Regions from separate parts of the Streptomyces sp. NPDC096105 genome, predicted to be linked through region 1. Evidence: riboswitches for the same ligand, from Rfam matches in the RefSeq annotation. Region 1 holds a riboswitch; each other region holds the start of a gene.
The links. Region 1 has a riboswitch for cobalamin ahead of ACIQ8B_RS26785 (ABC transporter substrate-binding protein). Riboswitches for the same ligand answer to the same signal wherever they lie in the genome.
Positions count from the first base shown of each region.

Region 2: another riboswitch for cobalamin. It lies ahead of ACIQ8B_RS06295 (ribonucleoside-diphosphate reductase subunit alpha); the one in region 1 lies ahead of ACIQ8B_RS26785 (ABC transporter substrate-binding protein).
Region 3: another riboswitch for cobalamin. It lies ahead of ACIQ8B_RS18915 (ABC transporter substrate-binding protein); the one in region 1 lies ahead of ACIQ8B_RS26785 (ABC transporter substrate-binding protein).

Region 1 covers NZ_JBIWGC010000021.1:80,637-84,840, forward strand. Annotated here, with positions in the region: gene ACIQ8B_RS26775 (ABC transporter ATP-binding protein) at 1-12, opposite strand, end outside; gene ACIQ8B_RS26780 (FecCD family ABC transporter permease) at 9-1,124, opposite strand; gene ACIQ8B_RS26785 (ABC transporter substrate-binding protein) at 1,121-2,164, opposite strand; cobalamin riboswitch at 2,194-2,382, opposite strand; gene ACIQ8B_RS26790 (thiamine pyrophosphate-requiring protein) at 2,549-4,204, opposite strand, start outside.
Region 2 covers NZ_JBIWGC010000003.1:170,792-174,995, forward strand. Annotated here, with positions in the region: gene mctP (monocarboxylate uptake permease MctP) at 1-729, shown strand, start outside; gene ACIQ8B_RS06290 (GNAT family N-acetyltransferase) at 809-1,312, shown strand; cobalamin riboswitch at 1,395-1,534, shown strand; gene ACIQ8B_RS06295 (ribonucleoside-diphosphate reductase subunit alpha) at 1,658-4,015, shown strand; gene ACIQ8B_RS06300 (ribonucleotide-diphosphate reductase subunit beta) at 4,072-4,204, shown strand, end outside.
Region 3 covers NZ_JBIWGC010000011.1:6,440-10,643, reverse strand. Annotated here, with positions in the region: gene ACIQ8B_RS18925 (MFS transporter) at 1-1,099, shown strand, start outside; gene ACIQ8B_RS18920 (class I SAM-dependent methyltransferase) at 1,068-1,817, shown strand; cobalamin riboswitch at 1,905-2,026, shown strand; partial or broken gene ACIQ8B_RS18915 (ABC transporter substrate-binding protein) at 2,257-2,706, shown strand; gene ACIQ8B_RS18910 (DJ-1/PfpI family protein) at 2,778-3,512, opposite strand; gene ACIQ8B_RS18905 (DJ-1/PfpI family protein) at 3,509-4,153, opposite strand; gene ACIQ8B_RS18900 (HD domain-containing protein) at 4,156-4,204, opposite strand, start outside.

The DNA of each region.
Region 1 (4,204 bases):
GGTGCCGGTCATACCGCTCCCCGGTCGGTGCTCCGGCGGGCAGTGCGGCGCATCAGCCACAGGAAGAAGGGGCCGCCGCACAGGGCGGTCAGCACGCCGACGGGGATCTCCATGGGCGCCACGACGACGCGGGCGGCGATGTCCGCCCAGACGAGGAAGACCGCGCCGCCGAGGGCCGCCGTCGGCAGGACGCGCCGGTGGTCGCCGCCGACGGCGATGCGGACGATGTGCGGCACCATCAGGCCGACGAATCCGATCGGGCCGCACGCCGCCACCAGGATGCCGGTGACGAGGGAGAGCACGACGAACATGCGGGCGCGGAAGCGGGCCACGTCCAGGCCCATCGTGGTCGCGGCCTCCTCACCGGCGAGCAGGAGGTTGAGGTTGCGGGCCTGCACCATGAGGACGGCGACCCCCAGGAGCAGGGCCGCGCCGGGCAGCCGGACCGTGTCCCAGGTGACCCCGCCGAGGCCGCCCAGGGTCCAGGCGAGGACCGCGCGGGCCTCGTTGCCCCGGTCGGTGGCGAGCAGCAGCAGGTCCAGCACGGCGGTGAGCATCGCGGCGACGGCCACACCGGACAGCACCAGCCGTGCCGACGTGATGCGGCCGCCGGTGCGGGCGGTGGCGTAGACGAGCACCAGGGCGCCCAGCGCGCCCGCGAACGCGGCGACCGACAGCGACGCCGGCCCGAACAGGGTCACCCCGAACACGATCACCGACACGGCGCCCAGGGACGCCCCCGAGGAGACGCCGAGCAGGTAGGGCTCGGCGAGCGGGTTGCGGATCAGGGCCTGCAGGGCGGTGCCCACAACCGCGAGGCCCGCCCCGGCCACGGCCCCGAGGAGCACGCGCGGCGCGCGCACGTCCAGCACGATGGTCTCCCGCGCCCGCGACCAGTCCGGTTCCGTCCAGCCGGCGCCCAGCGCGTGCGTCACGATGCCCCACACCTGGCCGGGCGGCACCCGCACCGACCCGATGGCCAGACCGGCGGTGGCGGAGACCGCCAGGGTGACGGCCAGGACGACGAGGGTGACGGTGAGACCGGCCAGGCCGGCCCGCCCGTCGTCCTCGTGCCGTCGCCGTGCGGCCCGCTCGGTGCCGGTCCCCACGGCCGGGGCCGTCACGCGAAGCTCTCGGGGTGGAGGCCGCGGGCCAGGTCCTCCACCGCGTAGGCGGAGCGGACGCCCACCAGGGTGGCGGTCAGCGGCAGGACGACGAACCGCTTGTTCCTGATGGCGGGCACGTCCTCGAGAGCGGGCTGGGAGAGCAGGAACTTCTTCTTCCGTCCCACGCTGCCGGCGCCGGCGTAGTCGTAGATCGCGATGACCTCGGGCCTGCGGTCGACGACCTGTTCCCAGGAGACGTCGCCGAAGACGTCGTCGAGGTCGGCGAAGACGTTCTCGCCGCCGGCCAGCCGGATCAGTTCGGTGCCCAGGCTCTTGCCGCCCGCGGTGAAGGCGGTCCGGTCGCCGCTGTCGTAGACGAAGACGGGCACCTTCGGCGCGTCCGCGACCTTGCCGGCGGCCTTCTCGACACGGTCCGCGAGGCCGGCGACCAGCGTGTCGGCCCGCTCCGGGACGCCGAAGATCCGGCCGACGGTGCGGATCTCGTCGTAGGTGTCCCGCATCGTGACCCGTTTCCTGCCGCAGTACTCGCGGTTGAGGTGGGTGTCGATGCCGGCGTCGGCGAACGCCGTGCGGGAACGGCCCTCGTTCTCGGCGAAGGCGCTGCCGTAACCGCCGTAGACGAGGTCCGGGTCGGCCTCCAGGACCGTCTCGAACGACGGTTCCTTCCTGGCCAGTTCGGGGATCGACGCGTAGTCCTTCCTCAGCTCGGGCAGGACCGGGGAGTCGGGGAAGGCGGTGCCGACCATGTGGTCCTTCAGACCGAGGGCGAGCATCAGTTCCGCCGGGTGCTGGTGGATGGTGACGACGCGCGCGGGCGGCTTCTCGTACGTGGTCCGCACGCCGCAGTTGTCGACGGTGACGGGGAAGCCTGCGGCCGGTGCGGCCGGCGCCTTCGCGTCCTGGGCGGTGTCCCGCGACGATCCGCAGCCGGCGGTCAGCAGGGCGGCCGCGAGGGCGAGGGCGGCGGCGGCCGCCCGCACGGCGAGCCGCCCGCGGGCAGGGGTGGACAGGGCGGGACGGGACGTGCCGTCGTACACGTGAAGCCTCCTGGGGAGTCCGCGCTCCTCGGAACGGGCCCGCGACAGGCCAGTGTCCTGACTCCCGGATCGACGCTTCCCCCTGGCCTTCCCGCGCGGCGCGCAGTGGCACGTGGAAGGGGGTGCACTTCCCGGTCACAGTGGCGGGACCGTGCCGGACTCGCACCGGCTTCCTGTCTCCCGTCGCGGTGTTGATGACCCGTCGATCCTACGAGTCGGCCCCCGCGGGGCGAAAGGGCGGGGCGGGTGTCCGCACCCGCCCCGGAGCGGCGGCGCCTCGCACCGCCCGCCGGCGACCCGCGCCCGGCCGGGCGCGGAGCGCTCCCGGGGACGCCGGACGGAAGAGGTGGAGGGCGCGCGGTCCCGGGAGGCACGGTACCGGGCTCAGGCGCTGTCGTCCGGGCCCGCGCCCGGCCGGCCGGCGCGGTGCCGGGTGCCGGGGAGCATCTCCTGGACCTTCGCCTTCAGGCCCTGCCGCACCATCGAGCCGCGGTCGCTGTCGCCCTTGAGGATCGCGGCGGCCGCCGCCTCGATTTGGTCCAGGGACGCGTGCGGCGGGATCGGCGGCACCGCCGGGTCGGTGCGGAAGTCGATGACGAACGGCCGGTCCGCGGCGAGCGCCCGGTCCCACGCGGCCTCGACCTGCTTCGGCTTCTCCACCCGGACCCCGTCCAGGCCCATGCGCCGGGCGATGTCCGCGTACGGCAGGTCCGGGATGGCTTGCGACTCCTCGAACTGCGGCGCGCCGGACATGGCCCGCATCTCCCAGGTGACCTGGTTGAGGTCGCCGTTGTTCAGCACGGCGACGATCAGCCGGGGGTCGGACCACTCGCGGTAGTACTTCGCCGCCGTGACCATCTCCATCATGCCGTTCATCTGCATGGCCCCGTCCCCGACCAGGGCGATGGCCGGCCGGTCGGGGTGGGCGAACTTCGCGCCGATGCAGTACGGCACACCGGGGCCCATCGTCGCCAGCGTCCCGGACAGTGAGCCGCGCATCCGGCCGCGCAGCCGCAGGTGCCGGGCGTACCAGTTGGCGGCCGAGCCGGAGTCGGCGGCGAGGACCACGTCGTCGGGCAGCCTGCCGTCCAGGGCGTGCACCACGTACTCCGGGTTCACCGGGTCCGCGCTCACGGCGGCGCGCCGCTGCATCACCTCCCACCAACGGGTGACGTTCTTCTCGACCTGCTCCCGCCAGGTCCGGTCCTCCTTGCGGTGCAGGCGCGGCAGCAGCCGCCGCAGGGTCTCGCGGGCGTCGCCGACCAGGTTCACCTCGTTCGGGTAGCGCAGGCCGATCATGTGCGGGTCGATGTCGATCTGCACGGCCCGCGCCTGGTCCAGCTCCGGCAGGAACTGCGTGTACGGGAAGCTGGACCCGATCATCAGCAGCGTGTCGCAGTCCCGCATCAGCTCGTACGAGGGGCGGGTGCCCAGCAGCCCGATGGAGCCGGTGACGTACGGCAGGTCGTCGGGCAGGGCGTCCTTGCCGAGCAGCGCCTTCGCCACCCCGGCGCCCAGCACGTCCGCGAGCCGCTCGACCTCCTCGCGGGCGCCGCGCGCGCCCTGCCCGATCAGCACGGCGACCTTCTCGCCCGCGTTCAGCACGTCGGCGGCCCGCTGGAGGTCCTCGTCGGCGGGGACCGGCGCGTACCGGCCCAGGCCGAGGCTGGAGGGCACCATCTTGAAGGCGTGCGTGGGCGGGCTGTAGTCCATCTCCTGCACGTCGCCCGGCAGGATGACCGCGGTGACCGTGCGCCGGGCGTACGCGGTGCGGAAGGCGCGGTCGATCAGGTTCGGCAGCTGCTCGGGGACCGTCGCCGTCTCGCAGAAGTCGGACGCGACGTCCTTGAAGAGCGCGGCGAGGTCCACCTCCTGCTGGTAGGAGCCGCCCATGGCGCTGCGGTTCGTCTGCCCGACCAGCGCCACGACCGGGACGTGGTCCAGCTTGGCGTCGTAGAGGCCGTTCAGGAGGTGGATCGCGCCGGGGCCCGAGGTGGCGGCACAGACACCCGCCTTGCCGGAGAACTTGGCGTAGCCGAC
Region 2 (4,204 bases), on a different contig from region 1:
ATGCTGGGCCTGCTGGCGCTGCTCGGCTTCATGGCGATCGCGGCCGGGGTGAAGGTGCAGAACGGCCAGCTGGCCATCCCGCAGCTGTTCGAGACCATGTTCCCGGACTGGTTCGCCGGTGTGGCCTTCGCGGCGATCGGCATCGGCGCGCTGGTGCCGGCGGCGATCATGTCGATCGCGGCGGCGAACCTGTTCACCCGCAACATCTACAAGGACTTCATCAAGCCGGACGCGACGCCCAGGCAGGAGACCGCCGTCTCCAAGGTCGTGTCGCTGCTGGTGAAGGTGGGCGCGCTGGCCTTCGTGCTGACCATGGACAAGACGGTCGCCATCAACTTCCAGCTGCTGGGCGGGATCTGGATCCTGCAGACCTTCCCGGCGCTGGTGGGCGGCCTGTTCACCCGGTGGTTCCACCGCTGGGCGCTGATCGGCGGCTGGGCGGTCGGCATGATCTACGGCACGGTCGCCGCGTACGGGGTGGCGTCGCCGACGCAGAAGCACTTCGGCGGCTCCGCCAAGGAGATCCCGGGCATCGGGGAGATCGGCTACATCGGTCTCACCGCCTTCGTGATCAACGTGCTGGTCACGGTCGTCCTGACCTTCGTCATGCGGGCGGTCAAGGCGCCCGAGGGCGTCGACGAGACCCAGCCGCAGGACTACACGGCGGACGCCGGCGACCCGGGCGTGAAGGTGGAGCTCCCGCCGGCCACGGCGGGCAGCGCGCACTGACGCGGCAGGGCAGAGGGCAGCGGGCCGCCGGTGGAGAACCGGCGGCCCGCTGTCGTCCCCGTGCGGCAGACTCCCCCGCATGGACATCGTCACCCGGCCGGTGGCGCCCGGCGAGCACGCGGAACTCGGTGAGATCACCGCGCAGGCCCATCTCGGCGACGGCCTGCTGGACTTCGGGGAGAGCGACGCCTACCTCGGCGAGCTGCGGGACGTGGCGAAGCGCGCGGCGGCCGCCGAGGTGCTGGTCGCCGTGGAGCACGGCACGCTGCTGGGCGGGGTGACCTTCGTGCCGGGCCCCGGACCGATGGCCGACACCGCGGAGCCCGGCGAGGCGGAGATACGGATGCTGGCGGTGTCCCGCGCCCACCGCGGCCGGGGCGCCGGCGAGGCCCTGGTGCGGGCCTGCGTCGACCGGGCGCGGGCGCTCGGGTGCGCGCGGATGGTGCTGTCCACCCAGCACACCATGCACGCCGCGCACCGGGTGTACGAACGGCTGGGCTTCACGCGCGCCCCCCGGCGGGACTGGAACCCGCTGCCGGAGCTGGACGACATCATGCTGCTCGTCCACGAGCTGACGCTCTGACGGCTCCGCCCGGCCCTTCCGCCCGGCACCACCATAACCCCTGCGCGACACAACATATGGGTCCGCCGGCGACGCCCGGCACAAGATGTATGCTCATGCTCGCTGTCGCCGCAGGGGAATCCGGTGCGAATCCGGAACTGTCCCGCAACGGTGTACCCATGCCTGCCCACGGGCGCGCACGGGAGTCAAGTCCGAGGACCTGCCGACAGTGCGCCCGGCCCTTCCGGTCCGGGTGCCCTGACGTCCGGGCCTCGTGGAATGGGCCGGTGGACGCGACGCCGCGTGCGCTCGTGTGCTGCCCCCTGCTCCTTTCGAGGCCCCGTGCCGAGCGAGGGAGAGCCCCACGTGACCATCGCGCCAGCCGATCCGGCTTCAGCGACCGGCGTGACCGAGAAGAGCGACGGCCCCGGGGCCGCGCTGCTGCGGACCCTGACGGAGCTGACCGCCGACCTGCCCGACGCCGACCCCGGCCGGGTGGCCGCCGCCGCGCTGCGCGGCCGGTCCGCCGCCGCCGACGAGACGGAGCTGCGGGACCTGGCCACCGAGGCGGCGGCCGGACTGATCTCCGAGGACCCCGCCTACTCCCGGCTCGCCGCCCGGCTGCTGACCCTCGGCATCCGCGCCGAGGCCGCCTCGCAGGGCGTCACCTCGTTCACCGGGTCGGTGGCCGCCGGGCACCGGGAGGGCCTGATCAGCGACCGGACCGCCGCCTTCGTCCGGCTGCACGCGGCCCGTCTGGACGCGCTGATCGACGCCGGCGCCGACGACCGCTTCGGCTACTTCGGGCTGCGCACCCTGCACAGCCGCTACCTGCTGCGCCACCCGGTCACCCGCAAGGTCGTCGAGACGCCCCAGCACTTCCTGCTGCGGGTCGCCTGCGGTCTCGCCGAGGACGACGGCGTGCGGGCGCTGGAGGAGGTCGCCGCGCTGTACGGGCTGATGAGCCGGCTGGACTACCTGCCCTCCTCCCCCACGCTGTTCAACTCCGGCACCCGCCACCCGCAGATGTCGTCCTGCTACCTCCTCGACTCCCCCAAGGACGAGCTGGACTCCCTCTACGAGCGCTACCACCAGGTCGCCCGCCTCTCGAAGCACGCCGGCGGCATCGGCCTGTCCTTCTCCCGCGTCCGCGCCCGGGGTTCGCTGATCCGCGGCACCAACGGGCACTCCAACGGCATCGTGCCGTTCCTGAAGACGCTGGACGCCTCCGTCGCCGCCGTGAACCAGGGCGGCCGGCGCAAGGGCGCCGCCGCGGTCTACCTGGAGACCTGGCACGCGGACATCGAGGAGTTCCTGGAGCTGCGCGACAACACCGGTGAGGACGCCCGCCGTACGCACAACCTGAACCTGGCGCACTGGGTGCCGGACGAGTTCATGCGCCGGGTCGCCGACGACGCGGCGTGGTCGCTGTTCTCCCCGGCCGACGTGCCCGAGCTGGCCGACCTGTGGGGCGAGGAGTTCGACACGGCCTACCGCGCCGCCGAGGCCGAGGGCCTGGCCCGCAGGACGCTCCCGGCCCGCGAGCTGTACGGCCGGATGATGCGCACCCTCGCGCAGACCGGCAACGGCTGGATGACCTTCAAGGACACCGCCAACCGCACCGCCAACCAGACCGCCGAGCCGGGCCACGTCGTCCACTCCTCGAATCTGTGCACGGAGATCCTGGAGGTCACCGACGACGGGGAGACGGCGGTCTGCAACCTGGGCTCGGTCAACCTCGCGGCCTTCGCCGACGGGGACGGCATGGACTGGGAGCGCCTGGACGCCGCGGTCCGCACCGCCGTGACGTTCCTGGACCGGGTGGTCGACATCAACTTCTACCCGACCGAGCAGGCGTCCCGGTCCAACAGCCGCTGGCGCCCGGTGGGTCTGGGCGTGATGGGGCTGCAGGACGTGTTCTTCCGGCTGCGGATGCCCTTCGACTCCCCCGAGGCGAAGGCGCTCTCCACGAGGATCGCCGAGCGGATCATGCTCGCCGCGTACGAGACGTCCGCCGAGCTGGCCGAGCGGCACGGCCCGCTGCCCGCCTGGGAGAAGACCCGTACCGCCCGGGGCGTGCTGCACCCCGACCACTACGACGTCGCCCTGGCCTGGCCGGAGCGCTGGGAGGCGCTGCGGAGCCGGATCGCCACGACGGGCATGCGCAACGCGCTGCTGCTGGCGATCGCGCCCACCGCGACCATCGCGTCCATCGCCGGCGTGTACGAGTGCATCGAGCCGCAGGTGTCCAACCTGTTCAAGCGCGAGACGCTGTCCGGGGAGTTCCTCCAGGTCAACTCGTACCTGGTGGAGGACCTCAAGCGGCTCGGCGTGTGGGACGCGCGCACCCGGGAGGCGCTGCGCGAGGCGAACGGCTCGGTGCAGGACTTCGGGTGGATCCCCGAGGACGTGCGGCGGCTGTACCGCACGGCGTGGGAGATCCCGCAGCGCGGCCTGATCGACATGGCCGCCGCCCGCACCCCGTTCCTCGACCAGGCGCAGTCGCTCAACCTGTTCCTGGAGACGCCGACCATCGGGAAGCTCTCCTCGATGTACGCCTACGCCTGGAAGCAGGGGCTGAAGACCACCTACTACCTGCGCTCCCGCCCGGCGACCCGGATCGCCCGCGCGGCCCGCGCCGCCGTCCCCGTCCAGCAGCCGGCCGGCCCCGAGGCCGTCGCCTGCTCCCTCGAGAACCCCGAATCCTGCGAGGCCTGCCAGTGACCACCAGCGCGACCAAGAACCTGCTCGACCCCGGCTTCGAGCTGACCCTGCGCCCCATGCGCTACCCCGACTTCTACGAGCGCTACCGGGACGCGATCAAGAACACCTGGCACGTCGAGGAGGTGGACCTGCACTCGGACGTCGCCGACCTGGCGAAGCTGACACCGGAGGAGCAGCACCTGATCGGCC
Region 3 (4,204 bases), on a different contig from region 1:
GGTCGGTGTCGTCCTGGCCGTGGCGTCGCTCGTGCAGTTCTCCGGCGGCATCGTCGGCGGGGCCCTCGCGGACCGGATCGGGCTGCGCCGCACGATGCTGTGGGCACTCGTCGTACGCACCGCCGGTTTCGCCGGGCTCCTGCTGACCCTGCGCTGGCCACCCCTCGCGATCTGGGCGCTGGTCCTGACGTGCTGCGGTGCCGCGCTCTACCTGCCCGCGAACAAGGCGTACCTGGTGCACGGCGTCGACGACGAGCGCCGCCCGGCGTTCCTGTCGGCGGGCAACGCGGCACTCAACGCGGGCATGGCCGTAGGCCCGTTGATTGCCGGGCCGTTCGTCCTGTCCTCGCCCGGCTGGCTGTTCGCGGCCGTCACGGCGCTGTTCCTCGCGGTCACGGCGGGACACGCGCGGCTGCCCGGGACCGACGGCTCGCACCCCCTCGAATCGGAGGACACGGCCCGCCCAGGTCTCCTGGCCGGCGTGGCACTCCTGCCCTTCGCCGCCAACGCGCTCGCCTTCTACCTCTACTTCCACTTCCAGCACTTCCTGGCGGTGTACGCCGTCGAGCGCGCCTCCAGCGCGTTCTACAGCGTGGTGCTGCTGCTCTGCTTCACGCTGGTCATCGTCGTACAGCCACTCGCCTCCGGCCTGATCAGGCGCATGCCGTACGCCCTCGCCCTCGCGGTCGGCTTCACGGGCCTGGCGGCGGGCCTGGCCGTGCTGGCGGCCGGTACCCGGACGGCACTGCTGGCGGGCGGGGCGCTGATCACCCTGGGCGACATCGTGCTGTTCCTCAAGAACGACCTGGAGGCACTGCGCCGCAGTCCTCGCTCCGACGCCGTGGTCTTCGGCCAGCAGCGGCTGGCCGCGGGCCTGGGCGCCTGCGCGAGCGGCGTGCTGGGCGGGCAGTTGTACGGCCTCGGCGAACGGGCCGGAAACACCGGCTGGTTCTGGCTGCTGGCAGCCGCCCAGTGTCTGCTGCTTCCCCTTCTTCTGCTCACGCTGCGTCGTCGCACGGCGCGGCGCCCTGTCCCCGACAGCGACCATGAAGGAGCACTGACGCGCGATGACACGGACGGGCGGATTCCAGGACGATGACTTCTGGACCGAGTTCCATGACTTCCTCTTCCCCGAGCAGCGCTACGAGCAGGCCGAGGAACTGCTCGGCACCTCCCCTCTGCTGGCCTTTCCGCAGGGGTCGCGTGTGCTGGACCTGTGCTGCGGGCCGGGGGTGTTCACCGTGCCGCTCGCCCGCCGCGGTCACCGTGTGACCGGAGTGGACCTGAGCCCGGCCATGCTGGACCGGGCACGCAAGCGGTCGGCCGACGCCAGTGCCGAGGTGACGTACGTGCGGGCCGACGCCCGCGAGTACGAGGCACCGGGCGGCTTCGACGTCGTCCTCAACATGTTCACCTCCTTCGGGTACTTCGAGGATCCCGCGGACAACGCACGCGTGCTGCGCACCATGTACACCTGCCTGGCTCCCGGCGGCACGCTCGTCCTGGACCTCGCCGGGAAGGAGCTGCTGGCCCGCAGGGTCACCCCGCCCAAGGTGGTGCGACGGGGCGACGACGTGATGGTGCAGACCGACACCGTGCTGGACGAGTGGGCGCGACTGCGCAGCGAGTGGGTGCTGGTCCGGGGTGAGCGGGTGACACGGGCCACCTTGACGTGGTTCGTGTACAGCGCGGTGGAGTTGCGGCGGATGGCCGAGGAGGCGGGGTTCGGCCGCGTGGAGGTCTTCGGCGGGTTCGACGGGCGCCCCTACGACGAGAGTGCCGAGCGGCTCGTCCTCCGGGCGGTCCGCGAAGCGTGAGGAAGGCGGGGCGTGCGGCCGGGTCCGCACGCTCTTCTGCCGTCGGCCCGGGGGTGTGGGATCACCTGGTCATCGCCGCGACGGGAGACAGGAAGCCGGTGCGAATCCGGCACGGTCCCGCCACTGTGACCGGGGAGCGCCCCTCCGGCATGCCCCTGCGCACCGCGCGGGAAGGCGGAGGGAACGTCGGTCCGGGAGTCAGGACACTGGTCCGTCGCGGGCCCGATCCGAGGAGCGCGGACTCCAGGAGGCTTCACGTGTCCCCTTTGTTCACCCCTGCCCGCACGCGCGGGTTCCTTCGTGCCACGGCCGCTGCCACGGCCCTTTCGTCCATGTTGCCGGCCGTCGGCTGCGGTTCGTCCGACGAGGGCGGCGGGGACGCGAAGGCCACCGCGGCCGTGCCCACGGGCTTCCCGGTCATCATCGACAACTGCGGCGTCAAGCCGACCAGCTGGTCGCGGACCTCGAAGGCCGCGTCGGCAAGGCCACCGGCAGGGCCGAGGGCGCGCCCGAGGTGCCCGTCTTCGTCTACGACAGCGGCGACAAGAGCGCCTTCACCGCGGGCGGCAAGAGCCTGGGCACCGAACTGATCCGGCTGGCCGGCGGCGAGAACGTCTTCGCCGACCTCGACGACGTCTTCGGCGACGTCTCCTGGGAGCAGGTCGTCGAGCGCAAGCCGGAGGTCATCGCCGTCTACGACTACGCCGGCGCCGGCAGCGTCGAGCAGAAGAAGAAGTTCCTGCTCCCCCAGCCCGCGCTCGCCGACGTACCCGCCATCAGGAACAAGCGGTTCGTCGTCCTCCCCCTGACCGCCGCCCTGGTCGGCATCCGCTCGGCCTGCGCGGTCGAGGACCTGGCCCGCGGGCTGCGCCCCGAGAGCTTCCGGTGACCCCGGCCGCCACCGGCAGCGGACGTCGCCCAGGGTGACGGACAGGCCGGAACGGTGCCGCCGAAACCCCCTCACCGTCGGCTCCGCTCCGTCCACACCGTGCCGCGTGCCTCGTACTCGAGCATCTCCTCCAGACCGACCGCGGCGTCCGCGCCGAGTTCCCGGCGCACCAGCCACAGGGCGAGGTCCAGCCCGGAGGTGACCCCGCCGGCGGTGACCAGGTCGCCGTCGTCGACCACGCGGGCGTTCTTCAGCACGCCGCCCTGCCGCTCCAGGTCGGCCCGCGCCCGGTGATGCGTGGTGCACGGGCGCCCCGCGGTCAGCCCGGCGGCGGCGAGCAGCATCACGCCGGTGCACAGCGCGCTGACGGTCAGGCCCGGGCGGGTCGCGGCGGCCAGGGCCCGTGGCAGTGAGCCTCGCCGGATCTCGGCCCACACGCCGGGATCCTCGCGGCGTGCGTAGCCGCCGCCGGGAACCACCAGGACGTCCGCCTGCTCAGGGGCCCACCCGTGGTCGACACGTAGTCGGGTGCCGTAGGACGCCTTGACGGTACGCGGACCGTCGAGCGTCACGTAGCGGGTCTCCACTTCCCGGTCGGTGAAGTAGCCGGAGGCGGAGAACACCTCGTACGGGGCGGAGAAGTCGAGTTCCTCCACGCCGTCGAACATGACCACGTGGACGCGCAGGGGCCGGTCACGTCCGGGGGCCTCGGACTCGGCGGCGTCGGCCCGGGGCACGGCGCCCCCGGCCATCAGTGTCGCGGTCCCGAGAGCGGTGGTGGCGTGCAGGAGGGTCCGGCGGTTCATGTCGGTCGGTACTCCGTTTCTCGGTCGGCCGGGGACAGGGGGACGGGTTCGTCCGCCAGGCAGGGAGGAGCCGAGTCGTACTGGAGGGCACGGCGCACGGCGCGGGCGTGCTCGCGTCCGTGCAGGTGGCCGACGAGCCACAGGGTGCTGTCGATGCCGGCGGAGACGCCCTGGCTGGTGAGGAGATTGCCGTCGACGACATAGCGGGCGTCGCGTACGACGGTGACGTCACCGCGCTCCTCGAGCGCGTCCTCGTACTGCCAGTGGGTGGCGACCCGGCGGGACCGGGCCGGGCCGGCGGCGTGCAGCAGGAAGGTCCCGGTGCAGACGCCGAGCACCCAGGCGGCGCGCGCGGCGGTGTCGGTGAGCCAGCCGGTGATCCGCTCGTTGCGGGTCTCGGCCTCCCGGGCGCCGTGACCGCCCGGTACGAGGACGACGTCCAGCGGCGGGTGGTCATCGAGTCCGTGGTCCGGCAGCACCCGCATGCCCTGGGAGCACCGGACGGGCGCGGAACGCTCGGCGACGAGCAGGACGTCGTCCGCGCCGTCCCGCAGTCCGGAGGAGGTGGTGAACACCTCCCACGGGCCGGTGAAGTCGAGTTCCTGCGCCGAGTCGAACAGCAGGATTCCGTACGTGGTCACGGTCAGTTGCCCCAGCGTGCGGCGTCGGCCATGGTCTCCATGCGGGTCCTG